One region of the Rhizobium sp. NZLR8 genome, then DNA from elsewhere that is predicted to be linked to it. Evidence: predicted binding sites of a transcription regulator. Region 1 holds the regulator's gene; each other region holds the start of a gene.
The links. Region 1 encodes LexA, which represses DNA repair genes until DNA is damaged. Its sites were predicted from a motif close to TGTTCNNNNTGTGTTCNG; they were not measured.
Positions count from the first base shown of each region.

Region 2: HJB89_RS33230 (ImuA family protein) is a predicted target of LexA. The motif match lies at 2,424-2,441, and genes of this name have one in related genera.
Region 3: dnaE (DNA polymerase III subunit alpha) is a predicted target of LexA. The motif match lies at 1,392-1,409, and genes of this name have one in related genera.
Region 4: uvrA (excinuclease ABC subunit UvrA) is a predicted target of LexA. The motif match lies at 2,283-2,300, and genes of this name have one in related genera.

Region 1 covers NZ_JABDVY010000007.1:214,343-218,111, forward strand. The annotation lists gene HJB89_RS17900 (ComEC/Rec2 family competence protein) at 1-1,581, shown strand, start outside; gene lexA (transcriptional repressor LexA) at 1,562-2,281, opposite strand; gene HJB89_RS17910 (VOC family protein) at 2,479-3,375, shown strand; gene kdsA (3-deoxy-8-phosphooctulonate synthase) at 3,372-3,769, shown strand, end outside.
Region 2 covers NZ_JABDVY010000005.1:111,498-115,266, forward strand. The annotation lists gene HJB89_RS13575 (glyoxalase/bleomycin resistance/extradiol dioxygenase family protein) at 1-244, opposite strand, end outside; gene HJB89_RS13580 (hypothetical protein) at 354-587, opposite strand; gene HJB89_RS13585 (CoA ester lyase) at 728-1,633, shown strand; gene HJB89_RS13590 (DUF1737 domain-containing protein) at 1,633-1,839, shown strand; gene HJB89_RS13595 (metallopeptidase family protein) at 1,863-2,300, opposite strand; gene HJB89_RS33230 (ImuA family protein) at 2,462-3,406, shown strand; gene HJB89_RS13600 (DNA polymerase Y family protein) at 3,417-3,769, shown strand, end outside.
Region 3 covers NZ_JABDVY010000003.1:580,633-584,401, forward strand. The annotation lists gene HJB89_RS10325 (ABC transporter ATP-binding protein) at 1-618, shown strand, start outside; gene HJB89_RS10330 (DUF5680 domain-containing protein) at 680-1,144, opposite strand; gene dnaE (DNA polymerase III subunit alpha) at 1,646-3,769, shown strand, end outside.
Region 4 covers NZ_JABDVY010000014.1:70,410-74,178, reverse strand. The annotation lists gene gyrA (DNA gyrase subunit A) at 1-639, opposite strand, end outside; gene HJB89_RS25715 (MarC family protein) at 888-1,535, shown strand; gene HJB89_RS25710 (single-stranded DNA-binding protein) at 1,627-2,139, opposite strand; gene uvrA (excinuclease ABC subunit UvrA) at 2,422-3,769, shown strand, end outside.

The DNA.
Region 1 (3,769 bases):
CCCGGCGACACCGGCGCTTTTGCCGCTGCTTTGGTGACCGACGAGCGACGCGCCATCTCGAATGCGACGACGGAGGCGCTGCGCCAGTCCGGCCTTGCTCATATTGTCGCGATCTCCGGCCTCAACATGGCGCTGTCGGCCGGCATCTTCTTCGTCGGCTTCCGGATGCTGCTCAGCCTTTTTCCGGGCGTCGCTCAGGCCTATCCGACAAAGAAGATCGCCGCCGCCGGCGCGCTCAGCGCCGTCACCGCCTACTACCTGATTTCCGGCTTCGGGGTCTCGGCCGAACGTGCCTTCATCATGATGGCGATCATGCTGGTCGCCGTCTTCTTCGACCGGCCGTCGATCAGCCTGCGCAATGTCGTTCTCTCGGCGCTCGTCATCATCGCCATTTCGCCGTCCGAAGTCTTGGGCCCGAGCTTCCAGATGTCCTTTGCCGCGACATTGGCACTCGTATCGGGTTATCAACTGTGGAAGGACCGGCGCGTCCGCGAAAACGCCTTGCTGAAACTGCCGGTCTTCCGACCGGTCGTTGCCGTCGCCGGCTTCTTCGGCGGCGTCTTCCTGACCTCGCTGATCGGCGGTTTTTCCACGGCGCTGTTTTCGATCGAACATTTTCATCGCCTGACCGCTTACGGGCTGCCGGCAAATCTCGCGACGATGCCGATCATCTCCTTCATCGTCATGCCGGCCGGGCTGCTGGCGATGTTGCTCATGCCGTTCGGTCTGGACGTTCCGCTCTGGAAGGTGGTCGGCCTCGGCCTCGACCTGGTGATTGCGGTCGCCAAAACGGTGTCCGGTTGGGGCGGTGATATCGGCATCGGCCGCTTGCCGGCTTGGTATTTCGCTGTCGCCGTGGCCGGCTTTCTGCTGCTGACGCTGCTGCGCACCCGGCTGCGCCATATCGGCACATCGATTATCGCCGTCTCTACGCTCGGCGTGCTGCTTCTGCCGCTTCCCCGGGCGCCGGATCTGGTGATTTCGGAGGATGGCAGTCTCGTCGCAGTGGTCGCGGCTGCGGCAATCGCTTCCAACCGCGAAAACCCGCCGGATTTCATCTTCGATCAGTGGCAGAGAGCACTTGTCCTGCCGACGCATTTCCCGCCGAAAATGCTGGATGGTCCCGCTGTCCCGCCGGAGGGAGACGACCGCCGCGTCAGGCTTTCCCGCGATCAGCAGAATGAAGCGAGGGCGGCGATGCGGGCGGCTGTCGCCGGTGGTGAAGCAAACCGCTTTTCCTGCGTCAAAAAGGCCTGGTGCACATCAAGGCTCGGCAATGGTCATGTGGTTGCCGTCATCGACAACGCTGCCTATCTCGGTCCGGCTTGCGACGCGGCGGATATCGTCGTGACGTCGGTCCGCCTGCGGTTCAACAGCTGCCGATCAGGAGCGACGCTCTTTACCGGTGAGACGCTGCGCAGGACTGGCTCCGTCGAGCTGCGCTTCGCCGATGCCGGCCTGGAGGTCGTGACCGCATTCGAAACCCTGTCGCGCCCATGGAAGCGCCATCGCGCCTATGACTGGCGCAGCAACAGTTTTGCCGAATCCGGCCTCTCCAATGTCAGTGATAGCGGCGAATGAGGCCGACGAGCTTGCCCTGCACCTTGACGCGGTCCGGCCCGAAAATCCGGGTCTCATAAGCCGGATTGGCAGCCTCCAGCGCGATCGAGGCGCCCTTGCGGCGGAAACGTTTGAGCGTCGCTTCTTCGTCATCGACCAGGGCAACGACAATGTCGCCGGGACTTGCGGTGCTGCCGTTGCGGATGATTACCGTGTCGCCGTCGAAGATGCCGGCGTCGATCATCGAATCGCCCTTGACCTCCAGCGCATAATGTTCGCCGGAGCCGAGCATGTCTGCGGGAACGACGATGTCGTGGGTGTTATTCTGGATCGCCGAGATCGGAACGCCGGCAGCGATCCGGCCCATGACCGGCACGGAGACGGAGTTGCCGTTATCGGCGACCGGTTTTGCAGGAGCGGGGGCGGCGACCGGCTGCGGCTTGCCGAGGCTGCCCTCGATGACGCTTGGCGAAAAGCCGCGCCGGGGCTGGATGCTCGGGCTGTAGGCCTCCGGAAGCTTGATGACCTCGAGCGCCCGGGCGCGGTTCGGTAGGCGGCGAATGAAGCCACGCTCTTCAAGCGCTGTGATCAAACGATGAATGCCGGATTTCGAGGCCAGATCCAGGGCATCCTTCATTTCGTCGAAAGAGGGCGGAATGCCGGATTCCTTCATGCGCTCATGAATGAAAAGCAGGAGCTCCTGTTGTTTGCGCGTGAGCATCGACGTGTGACCCCTTGATTGAAACAAATCCAGAACAGAACACTATATGTTCCATATGTGTTCCGCAAGTAGCTAAATTTCCGTAAAACTTGCCGCCAACTCGTTGAGTTTTTTATTTTCATTCGCCGGATTGGCGCACATGTCTTGCATTGAAGGTGGCGCTGTCGCACCCTCTTGGCGTTTCAGGGAGGGATATCATGAACGAGCACTCGGCCAAACCGCACCCGCTGGATCATGTCGTGCTGCCCGTTGTCAATATCGACCTGGCGCGCGAAAGGCTCGGCAAGCTTGGCTTCACCGTTGCCGCCGATGCCCGCCATCCCTTCGGAACGGAGAATGCCTGCGTCTTCTTTGCCGACAAGACCTATCTGGAGCCGCTCGGTATCGCCAGCCGCGAGGAGAGCGAGGCATCGGCGCGGCAAGGCAATGTCTTCACCGCCCGCAATCGGGCCTTCCGCTTCCGCTGTGGCGAGGAGGGGCTTTCGGCGGTGGCGTTCGGCACCGGGGATGCCGGCCGCGCTCATCGGAGCTTCGTCGGCAGCGGATCGAGCGCCGGCGACATGCTGCAGTTCAGCCGGCCGATGAAAATGCCGGACGGTTCCGAGACCATGGCCGGCTTCAAGCTGGCCTTTGCCGCTGAGTTGCGCGCGCCGGATTTCTTCCTCTTCTGTGTTGAGCGCATCAATCCTCTGCCGGCCGATCGCGGTGCGCTAGAGACGCATGCCAATGGCGTCACCGGCATTGCCGAGATCGCGCTTTGCGCGCCGGACCCCTCTGCATTCGCCGCCTTCGTCAGCCTTGCAACGGCGCAATCGGCCGTCGAGAAAACCGGTTTCGGCGTTAATATCGCGGCGCCGAATGCGAAAATCAGCCTGATGACGCCGGAAGGGCTGGAGGCCTATTTCGAGATCGCCGTCGCATCCGCCGACCGCGGCCTGCGCGGCCGGGCTATCCTCTTTGCCGTCACCGATCTTGCCGTGACAGAAGCGCATTTGGCTGCTAACGGAGTGACCTACACGCGCAAGAACAATCGCATTCTGGTGAAGCCCGCGCCCGGGCAGGGCACGCTCTTCGCCTTCGAGGAAACACGATGAGCACTGATACGAATTCCGAAGTCAGGATCGGCGAGGGCGCAGGCCAGGTCACATTTTCCAATACCGGCCGCCTGTCGCTGATTGCCGGCCCTTGCCAGATGGAGAGCCGCGACCACGCCTTCATGGTTGCCGGCACACTGAAGGAGCTTTGCGCCAAACTCGGCATCGGTCTCGTCTACAAGAGCTCCTTCGACAAGGCAAACCGCACCTCGCTCTCTGCCGAACGCGGCATCGGGCTTGAAAAGGGCATGCAGATCTTCGCCGACCTGAAGAAGGAGTTCGGTTTTCCCGTCCTGACCGACGTCCACACCGCCGAGCAATGCGCCGCGGTGGCAAAAGTGGTCGATGTCCTGCAGATCCCGGCTTTCCTCTGCCGCCAGACCGACCTTCTGAT
Region 2 (3,769 bases), on a different contig from region 1:
CTTTGAAGGGATGGCCGTATTCGGGATAGGCATCCGACAGCATGAGGGAACTGCCGTTGATGTAGAGATGCACATGCATCGTCCGGCCGCTCTCGTCGACCGGCACGATATAGGCTTCTTCGGCGCCGAAGGCTTTTTTGTAGAATTCCGCGGCTTTGACCGCGCCACCGACCGTCAGATAGGGAAGTAGGCCATTCTTGACCGGCGGCATCTTGACCGGATTGTTTTCCGTCGTCGCATCCATGCTCGTCCTCCATTCGTTGTGAAGCGCCGGCAGAATGCCCGGCTGCTTCAAAGACGTATGATGGAAGCATGATGCGACAATGTCGGTCGGCTTTTTTAGCGAGAGCTGCTCAGAGATCGATAATCGTGCCGCGGCCGTCGTTCCAGATGCGCATCTCCGGCTTACCGTTGTTTGCCTTGGCGCGGACTGGAGCGGGCTTCATCTTCATCGAAAGCGCGCGTCCGACCATGAGCACGGTCAGGATGCCGCCGACGGCAAGCGTCACCGAGAAGGTGAAAAGCAGCATGGCCACGAAAACGGTGGCGCCGGCAAGCATGAAGAAGATGGAGCGAATGTTCTGCATGGGTTTGAGACCTTTCTTCGGAAAGGAATGTGGTCCTTCTTTTTCCTCTCTGCAAGGCAAGCATGGCTTTTTGTTGTTCTGCGCGTCGTTCCGGGGCGGGCTGCTTGCTTCGGCCTTCAAAGCTTGGCACTAATTCAGCCATGAGCCGAAACCCAGCGACCCGCTCCGTCCGCCTGCGCCGTTCGGTGCTGAGTGTGCCCGCCATCAATCTGCGTGCCCTCGAAAAGACCCATGCGGTCGATTGCGATGCGGTGATCTTCGATCTCGAAGATTCCGTGGCGCCGGAAAAGAAGGGGCAAGCGCGGGAAAACCTGAGGCGCTTCTTTTCGGATCGGCCGCTCGAAAACAAGGAGCGGATTATCCGCATCAACAGCCTGTCATCGGATTTCGGGCCGGCGGACATGGAGCTGGTGACGGCGCTTGGTCCCGATGCTGTGCTGCTGCCGAAGGTCGACGAGCCGCAGGATATCACTGATATCAGCGACTTTCTCTTCGAAGCGGATGCAGCGGAAGATCTGCGCATCTGGGCGATGATCGAGACGCCGCGCGGCATCCTGAATGCAGCGGCAATCGCGGAAGCGGGACGCACGACGGGCTCGCGGCTCGATTGCCTCGTCGTCGGGCTCAACGACCTGCGCAAGGAAACGGGCGTGCTGGCCCAGCCGGGGCGGACCTATCTCGTGCCATGGCTGATGCAGGTCGTCCTGGCGGTCAGCGCTTACGGGCTCGATGCAATCGACAGCGTCTTCAACGATTTCAGGGACGAACAGGGTTTCGATGCCGAATGCCTGCAGGGCCGGGCCATGGGTTTTGCCGGCAAGATGCTGATCCACCCCACCCAGATCGAGCCTGCCAACCGCCATTTCGGCCCGGATCCGGCGGCCATTGCGGAAGCAGAGGCGATCATATCAGCCTTTGCCGACCCCGCTTCCGATGGTTTGAACGTCATCAATTCAGGTGGGCGGATGATCGAGCGGCTGCATCTTGTCCAAGCCGAAGCTCTGGTTCATAAAGCTCGCCTGATTTCTGCAAGAAAGCCCGCCTGATGAAACTCTACCGCTTCCTGACCGGTCCCGACGATGCTTCCTTCTGCCACAAGGTCACCGCCGCCCTCAACAAGGGCTGGTCACTGGAGGGCTCGCCGACATATGCCTTCAATGCCGCGACCGGCGCGATGCAGTGCGGCCAGGCCGTCGTCAAGACTGTCGAAGGCAAGGATTACCATCCCGAGGTGAAGCTCTCCGAGCAATAGCTCGTTCTGCCGGACACCCGGCTTCAGCGATCGGCGGCTTCCTCGGCGCTTTCCTCGATCCGCTCCATATCATCGTCGCTCAGCCCGAAATGGTGGCCGATTTCGTGGATCAGGACGTGGGTGATGATGTCGCCGAGCGTCTCGTCATTCTCAGCCCAGTAATCGAGAATAGGCCGCCGATAGAGGCGGATGCGGTTGGGCATCTCGCCGGTTTCCACTGTGAAACGTTCGGAAATGCCCCTGCCCTCGAAAAGACCAAGCAGATCGAAAGGGGTTTCCAGCGCCATGTCCTCGAACACGTCGTCATCGGGGAAATCTTCGATCTCGATCGTCAGGTTGGTGGTCAGCTGGCGGAATTCTTCCGGCAGATGGCTGTAGGCCTCCATGGCCAGCGACTCGAAGGCGCTTATCGTCGGCGCATGGCGGTCCCGCCAATCATCGCTCTGGTCTATGCGGGCCATGAATAATCCTTCCTTTGCGGGCCATATAGAACCTTTATCGCCGATTTTCGAGTGCGGAATCAAAGGCAGGAATAAATTCATATAAAATGGCCGTTGACTCTTCATTAGCTCTCTGGAATCTATAAGAACATAACAGGAACAAGACGGATTGGAGAAACGCCATGGCGCAGCACGCCCTGGCGCGCGAGCGGCTTTTTGCGCTCCGCGAAACCATCGCCAGACTAGAGGGGAAGCCGGCGCCGGCGCTTGCGGCGGCCGAGCGGGAAACCCTGGCGGAAGGCGGCAAGGCGCCCCGGAGATGCATTCTGCCGCCGCTGGCGTTTGGGGTGGAATGTCTTGATGAGGCGCTGGAAGGCGGTCTGCCGCTCGATGCAATCACCGAATTCCGCTCGATTTTGTCTCGCGATGCAGGTGCTGCCAGCGGGCTGGCAATGGCTGTCGCAGCGCGGCTGCAGAAGCAGGAAGCGGATGCCGGCAGGCTTTCGCCGTTCCTCTGGATCGGCGATGCTGTCGGCACGCTGGAGGCCGGCCGTCCCTATGCCCCCGGGCTTCTGGATTTCGGGCTGAGCCCGGAGCGGTTTCTCCATGCGGCGCCGCGCAAGCTGGACGAGGCGCTCTGGCTGGTGGAGACGGCGGTGGAAAGCGCTGCTTTTTCGGCCGTCATCTTCGAAGTGCGCGGCAATCCCGCCCATTTCGGTCTGACCGAAAGCCGCAGGCTCAGCCTTCGGGCGCGTGCTGCCCGCCGTCCGCTCTTTATTGTCCGTCAAGCCGGGGCGGAGGAGGCGAGCAGCGCGGCCTTCCGTCTGCATGTCGAGCCGGCCCCGTCCGGTCTGCGGCCATTGCCGGATGGATCGAAGCTTTCCGGCAGCATCGGCAATCCGATTTTCCGTCTGACGCTGGAGAAGAGCCGTAACCCGGCCCCGCTCTCCTTTTTTCTGGAGTGGAACCCCCATGAACGCGAATTTCTCCCTGTCGCCGAACCAAACCTCGTTCGTCCTCCAAGCGAACAGTCAACGGATTCTAGCGCTCAGCTTCCCGCATCTGCCAACGGACCGAATCGCCCGCAGGCGGTGGGGGCTCTCCTGGCGTTCGAAAGGGCGTCCTGAGACGCCGCCTATCGTCTGTTCCGGCAAGCTCAACAATGCGATGCGGCTGACGGCTCTGGACGAGTTGGCCGAGAGGCTGGGCCTGAAGAAGGAGCAGGGCGTTGCCGAAGCGCGCGCCATGTACCCATTGCTCGAGGTCGCGGAAGAGGATCCGGAGGCCGACCGCCGGTTGCTGGAGGCCATTGCCGACTGGTGCGACCGCTATACGCCGCTGGTGGCGTTCGACGGCAAGGACGGCCTGTTTCTGGATATTAGCGGCTGCGCCCATCTCTTCGGCGGGGAAAAGACGCTTCTCAAAGATGTGCTGTCGCGGCTTTTTCATATGGGGTTCGATGCGCGCGGGGCGATCTCGTCGTCGCCAGG
Region 3 (3,769 bases), on a different contig from region 1:
CTCCCGATACTGAAGAGCGCGGATTTCTCGCTGTCGAAAGGCGAGATCGTCGCTCTCGTTGCTCCCTCCGGCACGGGCAAGTCGACCCTGCTGCATGTCGCCGGCCTCTTGGAACATCCCGATGGCGGTGAAGTCAGCATCAACGGCCATGCCTGCGACGGCCTGAGCGATGAGAAACGTACCGCGATCCGCCGCAGCGAGATCGGCTTCGTCTACCAATTCCACCACCTGTTGCCGGAATTTTCCGCACTCGAGAACATCATGATGCCGCAGCTGATCGCTGGGCTGTCCTGGAAGGAGGCCGGTGAGCGGGCGGGCCAGCTTCTCGATTATATGCGCATCGGCCATCGTGGCGCCCATCGCCCTGGCGAGCTTTCCGGCGGCGAGCAACAGCGCGTCGCGATCGCCCGCGCCGTCGCCAATGCGCCGAGCTTGCTTCTTGCCGACGAGCCGACCGGCAACCTCGACCCGGAAACGGCAAGTTACGTCTTCGATGCGCTGGAAGCGCTGGTGCGCCAGTCCGGCCTCGCGGCCCTCATCGCCACCCACAATCACGAGCTCGCCCGCCGCATGGATCGGCGCGTGACGATCGCGGATGGCAAGGTCGTCGATTTCTAGAGCATGTCGCCCGGACGTGTGCAGCGGTTCCGGGATAACGCTGCAAAATCTAACGCGGCGATTACGGGATGACCAGCCCGCCGCGATAATCGAGCATATAGGCCTTCTGGCCGTCTACCATGATGCATTCGTGGCCGCTGAACCGCTCGCAACCGCCTTCGCTGCGGTCGAGATAGCGGCCCGTTGGATGATCGAATTCCATCCCGCCGAGAAAGCGCCCCTGCCGATACATGGCTGAAAGTGCCGCTTTGATCACCGCCCCGGCGGTAGCGCCGTCGATGAGATCTGGTGCGACGATCCAACCGAAATAGTTCATCACCCACACGGGCTCGCCGGCAAACCACACCACCTCCTGTCCGGCGAAATCGGTGCCGCCGAAATAGCTGTCGAGATAGCGCCAGTCGCCGCGCTCATAGCCCATATCGTGGGCACCCGGCCGGCAGGGCGCGCGCGGCACGCCGCTGCCGCCATAGGTCGCAGCCTTCGCCTCCACGACGAATTCGTTCAGCATCGCAATGTCGAGCATGTCGTTCTCCTCTCGGCCGGATGCTGGCAAATATGCAGTGATCTGTAAAGAACAAAAAAAGAACATCAGCCGAGACAAGCGGGTCGTCTTGAGAGGAGGTCGGCCGTCTGGCGACCATGTCACGATCTACGGCAGATCGCGAAACAACATCGCTCCTCATCAGATCGCGTCCCGGACCTTACCGAATCGCAATGCGCATCCCGGGATTTTCTAACGCAAGAAAGAAGGAAAAGATTCCTGTTGACAACGGAACAAACATCGAACAAATTGAAAACATAACAAGTAAAGGAGAGCCAAATGACTGACATGATCCGTGATATCGCAGCATTCACCTCCATCGCAATGTTCGTTGCCAGCTTCTCGCTCATCGTCATGGCAATCTAAACTTTTCAGGGGACCGCATGGCAATCATGCGGTCCGGACGCGGGACTTCTTCTGGACATCTTCGCCCTCTATGCCGACAATGCGTCCGATTCATTCGGGTGATTGGGAAGGCATGGCATGGCGGATACGGCAAAGGGTTCAACGGCTGAGGTGACCGGCGGCACGCCGGGCTTCATCCACCTGAGGGTCCACTCCGCCTATTCGCTTCTCGAAGGCGCCTTGCCGCTGAAGAAGATCCTTTACAAGGCGACCGGCGACAGCCAGCCGGCGATCGCCATTACCGACACCAACAATCTGTTCGTCGCGCTGGAATTCTCCCAGAAAGCGATGGAGGAGGGCCTGCAGCCGATCATCGGCTGCCAGGTCTCGATCGACATGGAAGACGGGCTGGAAACGGAAAAGCGCGGCGGCCAGCAGGCCCTGATCAAGCTGCCGTCGATCGTTCTTCTCGCTGCCACCGATGCCGGTTACGAACGGCTCGTCGACCTCGTCAGCCGCGCCTATCTCGGCGGCGAAAGCAACCAGGCCATTCATATCAAGGCCTCCTGGCTGGAAGAGGCCGGCACAGAAGGGTTGATCGCCCTGACCGGCGCCCTGACCGGGCCTGTCGACGTGGCGATCAAGGAGGGCCATGCAGCCCAGGCGGAAGTCCGGCTGCTTGCGCTGAAGCGTCTCTTTGGCGACCGGCTCTATGTCGAGCTGCAGCGGCACGGTACCTACGACAAGCGCCATGAGCAGAGGATCGTCGGGCTTGCCTATCTCAACGACCTGCCGCTGGTTGCGACCAACGAGGCCTTCTTTCCGACACGCGACGATTACGACGCCCATGATGCGCTGATGGCGGTCGCCCACAATGCCATCGTCTCCGACGATAGCCGCTTTCGCCTGACCCCGGACCATTATCTGAAGAGCCGGGCCGAGATGGCCAAGCTCTTCGCCGATCTGCCGGAAGCGCTGGAAAACACCATCGAGATCGCCAAGCGTTGCTCCTTCGTGCTGAAGACGCGAAAGCCGATCCTGCCGCGCTTCACCGGTGCGACCGACGATCCCGAGGAGGCCGAACGCGCCGAGGCGAGCGAACTGCGCCGCCAGGCAGTCGAAGGGCTGGACATGCGGCTTTCGACGCTCGGCATGTCGCCGGGTTACGAGGAAAAGGAATATCGCGAGCGACTGGATTTTGAACTCAGCGTCATCGAGCGCATGCGTTTTCCCGGGTACTTCCTGATCGTTGCCGACTTCATCAAATGGGCCAAGCAGCAGGATATACCGGTCGGCCCGGGCCGCGGTTCGGGCGCAGGTTCCCTGGTCGCCTACGCGTTGACGATCACCGACGTCGATCCGCTGCGGTTTTCGCTGCTCTTCGAGCGCTTCCTCAATCCGGAACGCGTCTCGATGCCGGACTTCGACATCGACTTCTGCCAGGACCGCCGCGAAGAGGTGATCCGCTACGTCCAGGCCAAGTATGGCCGCGAGCAGGTGGCGCAGATCATCACCTTCGGTTCGCTGCAGGCGCGCGCCGCCCTTCGCGATGTCGGCCGCGTGCTGGAAATGCCTTACGGCCAGGTAGACAAGATCTGCAAACTCGTGCCGAACAATCCGGCCAATCCGACGCCGCTGTCCAAAGCGATCGAGGAGGAGCCGAAGCTGCAGGAGGAGGCGGCGAAGGAGCCGGTCGTCGCGCGCCTGCTCGACATTGCCCAGAAGATCGAGGGGCTTTACCGCCATGCCTCGACGCATGCCGCCGGCATCGTCATCGGCGACCGCCCGCTTTCCAAGCTGGTGCCGATGTATCGCGATCCGCGCTCCGACATGCCGGTCACCCAGTTCAACATGAAATGGGTAGAGCAGGCCGGCCTGGTCAAATTCGACTTTCTTGGCCTGAAGACGCTGACGGTGCTGAAGGTCGCGGTCGATTTTGTCGCCAAGCTCGGCGTCAAGGTCGATCTCGCGGCGATCCCTCTCGACGACAAGAAGACCTACGAGATGCTGTCGCGCGGCGAGACGGTCGGCGTGTTCCAGGTGGAAAGTGCCGGCATGCGCAAGGCGCTGATCGGCATGAAGCCGGACTGCATCGAGGACATCATCGCCCTGGTGGCGCTCTACCGTCCGGGTCCGATGGAGAACATCCCGACCTACAATGCCCGCAAGCACGGTGAAGAAGAGCTGGAATCGATCCATCCGATGATCGACCACCTGCTCAAGGAAACCCAAGGCGTCATCGTCTACCAGGAACAGGTGATG
Region 4 (3,769 bases), on a different contig from region 1:
CAGCTCGATTGCCGGATCGTCGATCAGCGCGATGCAGCCGTCGATGACTTCGGAGAGATTATGCGGCGGGATGTTGGTCGCCATGCCGACGGCGATGCCGCCTGCGCCATTGACGAGCAGGTTCGGGAATTTGGCCGGCACCACAACCGGCTCGGAGAGCGTACCGTCATAGTTGTCGCGGAAATCGACGGTTTCCTTGTCGAGATCGTCGAGCAGCGAATGGGCAGCCTTTTCGAGGCGGCATTCGGTGTACCGTTCGGCCGCCGGCGGGTCACCATCAACCGAGCCGAAATTGCCTTGGCCGTCGATCAGCGGCAGACGCAGCGACCAGGGCTGCGCCATACGGGCGAGCGCATCATAGATCGCGGAATTGCCGTGCGGATGGAATTTACCCATCACGTCACCGGTGACGCGGGCGCATTTGACGTATTTCTTGTTCCAGTCGATGCCAAGCTCGGACATGCCGTAGAGGATGCGCCGGTGCACGGGCTTCAGGCCGTCGCGCACGTCGGGCAGCGCGCGGCTAACGATGACGCTCATGGCGTAATCGAGATACGACCGCTGCATTTCCTCCATGATGGAGATGGGCTCGATGCCTGGCGGGAGCTTCCCGCCGCCGGGGGGTGTTTGCTCAGTCAAAACAGATCACGATCTCTTCTAGAATCACTTGAAGATTTATAGCGGAAAGCCCGTTGCAGCGCCAATTTCACCGGGCGTTTTGAACAGGCTTTTGCGGCTTAAAGAGGGTAAAACATGCAAGTTGCGCGGCCGAACCGGACAAATCCGCCGCGGGCCGCCGCGGGATATTTGCCAAATCGGAATCGCCGCTTCACAATCATAAAACCACGCATAAAAACCACCCGACTATATGGGGTTCCGGAGAGACGATGGCAAGCGCCGACCAATTGATCAACGCCTTCACGACGCTGCTGGTCACCATCGATCCGCCGGGGCTCGCACCGATCTTCCTGGGGCTGACGATGGGCATGAGCCGCGCCCAGCGCACGCAGGTGGCGCTGCGCGGCTCGGTTATCGCCTTCATCATCCTCGCCGTCTTCGCGCTGTTTGGGGCCGGCGTACTCGGCGTGCTCGGGATTTCGATCGGCGCCTTCCGCATCGCCGGCGGTCTGCTGCTGTTCTGGATCGCCTTCGAGATGGTCTTCGAAAGACGCCAGGAACGCAAGGAGAAGGCCACCGAAGCGGCCATCACCAAGGATCACATCGAGAATATCGCCGTCTTCCCGCTAGCCTTGCCGCTGATTGCCGGCCCGGGCGCCATCTCGGCGACGATCCTGCTTGCCGGCACGCTCGCCACCTCCATCGGGAAAGCCCAACTGATCGGCGTCATTGCCGCCAATCTGCTGCTGACCTTCCTAATGCTGCTGATCGCCGAACGGCTGGACCGTTTCCTCGGCGTCACCGGCCGGGCAATTCTGACGCGGCTTCTCGGCGTTATCCTCGCGGCCCTTGCCGCACAGTTCGTCGTCGACGGGGCGAAATCGGCGTTCAATCTGATCAGCGCAACGCCGCACTGAAAACGGCATCCGCCGCGAGATCAAAGAAAAAGAGCATGACGCCGTTAAAGACGTCATGCTCTCGGATAAATCATAAACCACGAACGGCCGATCAGAACGGGATGTCGTCGTCGAGATCCCGCGAGAAGTTGCCACCGCCGCCACCGCCGCGGCTTGGCGATGATGAGGGAGCCGGGGCGCCGTAGTCGTCGCCATAATCATTGCTGCTGCTGCCGCCACGGCCGCCACCGGAGCTTGCACCGCCGCCTTCACCGCGGCCGTCGAGCATGGTCAGCGTCGAACCGAAGCCCTGCAGCACCACTTCCGTCGAGTAGCGGTCCTGTCCCTGCTGGTCCTGCCACTTACGGGTCTGCAACTGGCCTTCGATATAGAGCTTGGCGCCCTTCTTCACATATTGCTCGACGACCTTGCACAGGCCCTCGTTAAAGACGACGACAGTGTGCCATTCGGTCTTTTCACGACGCTCGCCGGAATTGCGGTCGCGCCAGGTCTCCGAGGTCGCAATACGAAGATTGGCGATCGGCCGGCCATCCTGGGTGCGGCGGATTTCCGGGTCCGCACCGACATTTCCGATCAGAATTACCTTGTTTACGCTACCAGCCATGCTCTCACCCTACCTGCCGCCCTGCCCGGCGGCGTTTCAATCGATCGGCGCACCTTAAACCATCAACGACCGCCGATGCGCATGGGCGGCACTTAATCCACATATTTCTCCGTCAGAACACCGCATGCATCCATCAGGATTTTTGTTCTTTCTTTGTTCTAGTTTATCCGTATGATCCTGTCAACAGAATCGAAAACCTTCAGTGTTGCGGACATTCAGCCTCGACTCGCCGTTCGGCATCACTAAATAAGGGCTGTTATCCCAAAGGACCAAGCTGAGACGATGAGCGAACTGAAGACGATCTCCATCCGCGGCGCGCGCGAGCATAATCTCAAAGGCATCGATCTCGATCTGCCGCGCAATAAGCTGATCGTCATGACCGGGCTTTCGGGCTCCGGCAAATCCTCGCTTGCCTTCGACACGATCTATGCCGAGGGCCAGCGGCGCTATGTCGAGAGCCTCTCGGCCTATGCCCGGCAGTTTCTCGAGATGATGCAGAAGCCCGACGTCGACCAGATCGACGGACTGTCGCCGGCGATCTCGATCGAGCAGAAAACCACCTCGCGCAACCCGCGCTCGACGGTCGGCACCGTGACCGAGATCTACGACTATATGCGGTTGCTCTTTGCCCGCGTCGGCGTGCCCTATTCACCGGCGACCGGCCTGCCGATCGAAAGCCAGACCGTCAGCCAGATGGTCGACCGCGTGCTCGATTTCGGCGAAGGCACCCGTCTTTATATTCTCGCGCCGCTCGTGCGCGGGCGCAAGGGCGAATACAAGAAGGAACTGGCGGAGCTGATGAAGAAGGGCTTCCAGCGCGTCAAGGTCGACGGCCAGTTCTACGAGATTGCCGAGGCGCCGGTGCTCGACAAGAAATACAAGCACGACATCGACGTGGTGGTCGACCGCATCGTCGTGCGCTCGGATGTCTCGGCCCGCCTAGCCGACAGCCTGGAAACCTGCCTGAAGCTCGCCGACGGGCTGGCGGTCGCCGAATTCGCCGACAAGCCGCTGCCGCTGGAAGAGACCTCGGCCGGCGGTTCGGCCAACAAGTCGCTCAACGAGACGCATGAGCGCGTGCTGTTTTCGGAAAAATTCGCCTGCCCGGTTTCCGGCTTCACCATTCCGGAGATCGAGCCGCGACTGTTCTCCTTCAACAATCCCTTCGGCGCCTGCCCGACCTGCGACGGCCTCGGCGCCCAGCAGAAGATCGATCGCGACCTGATCGTGCCCGAGCCGGAACGGACGCTGCGCGACGGGGCGATCGCGCCCTGGGCCAAGTCGACCTCGCCCTATTACAATCAGACGCTGGAAGCGCTGGGCAAACATTACGGCTTCAAGCTCGGCACCCGCTGGAACGATCTTTCCGACGAGGCCAAGGACGTCATTCTCAACGGCACCGACGACAAGATCGAATTCCATTATGCCGACGGCGCCCGCTCCTATACGACGCAGAAGAATTTCGAGGGCATCATCACCAATCTCGAGCGGCGCTGGAAGGAGACCGATTCCGCCTGGGCGCGTGAGGACATCGAGCGCTTCATGTCGGCAGCACCCTGCCCTTCCTGCAACGGCTTCCGCCTGAAGCCGGAAGCGCTCGCGGTGAAGATCGCCACGCTGCATATCGGCG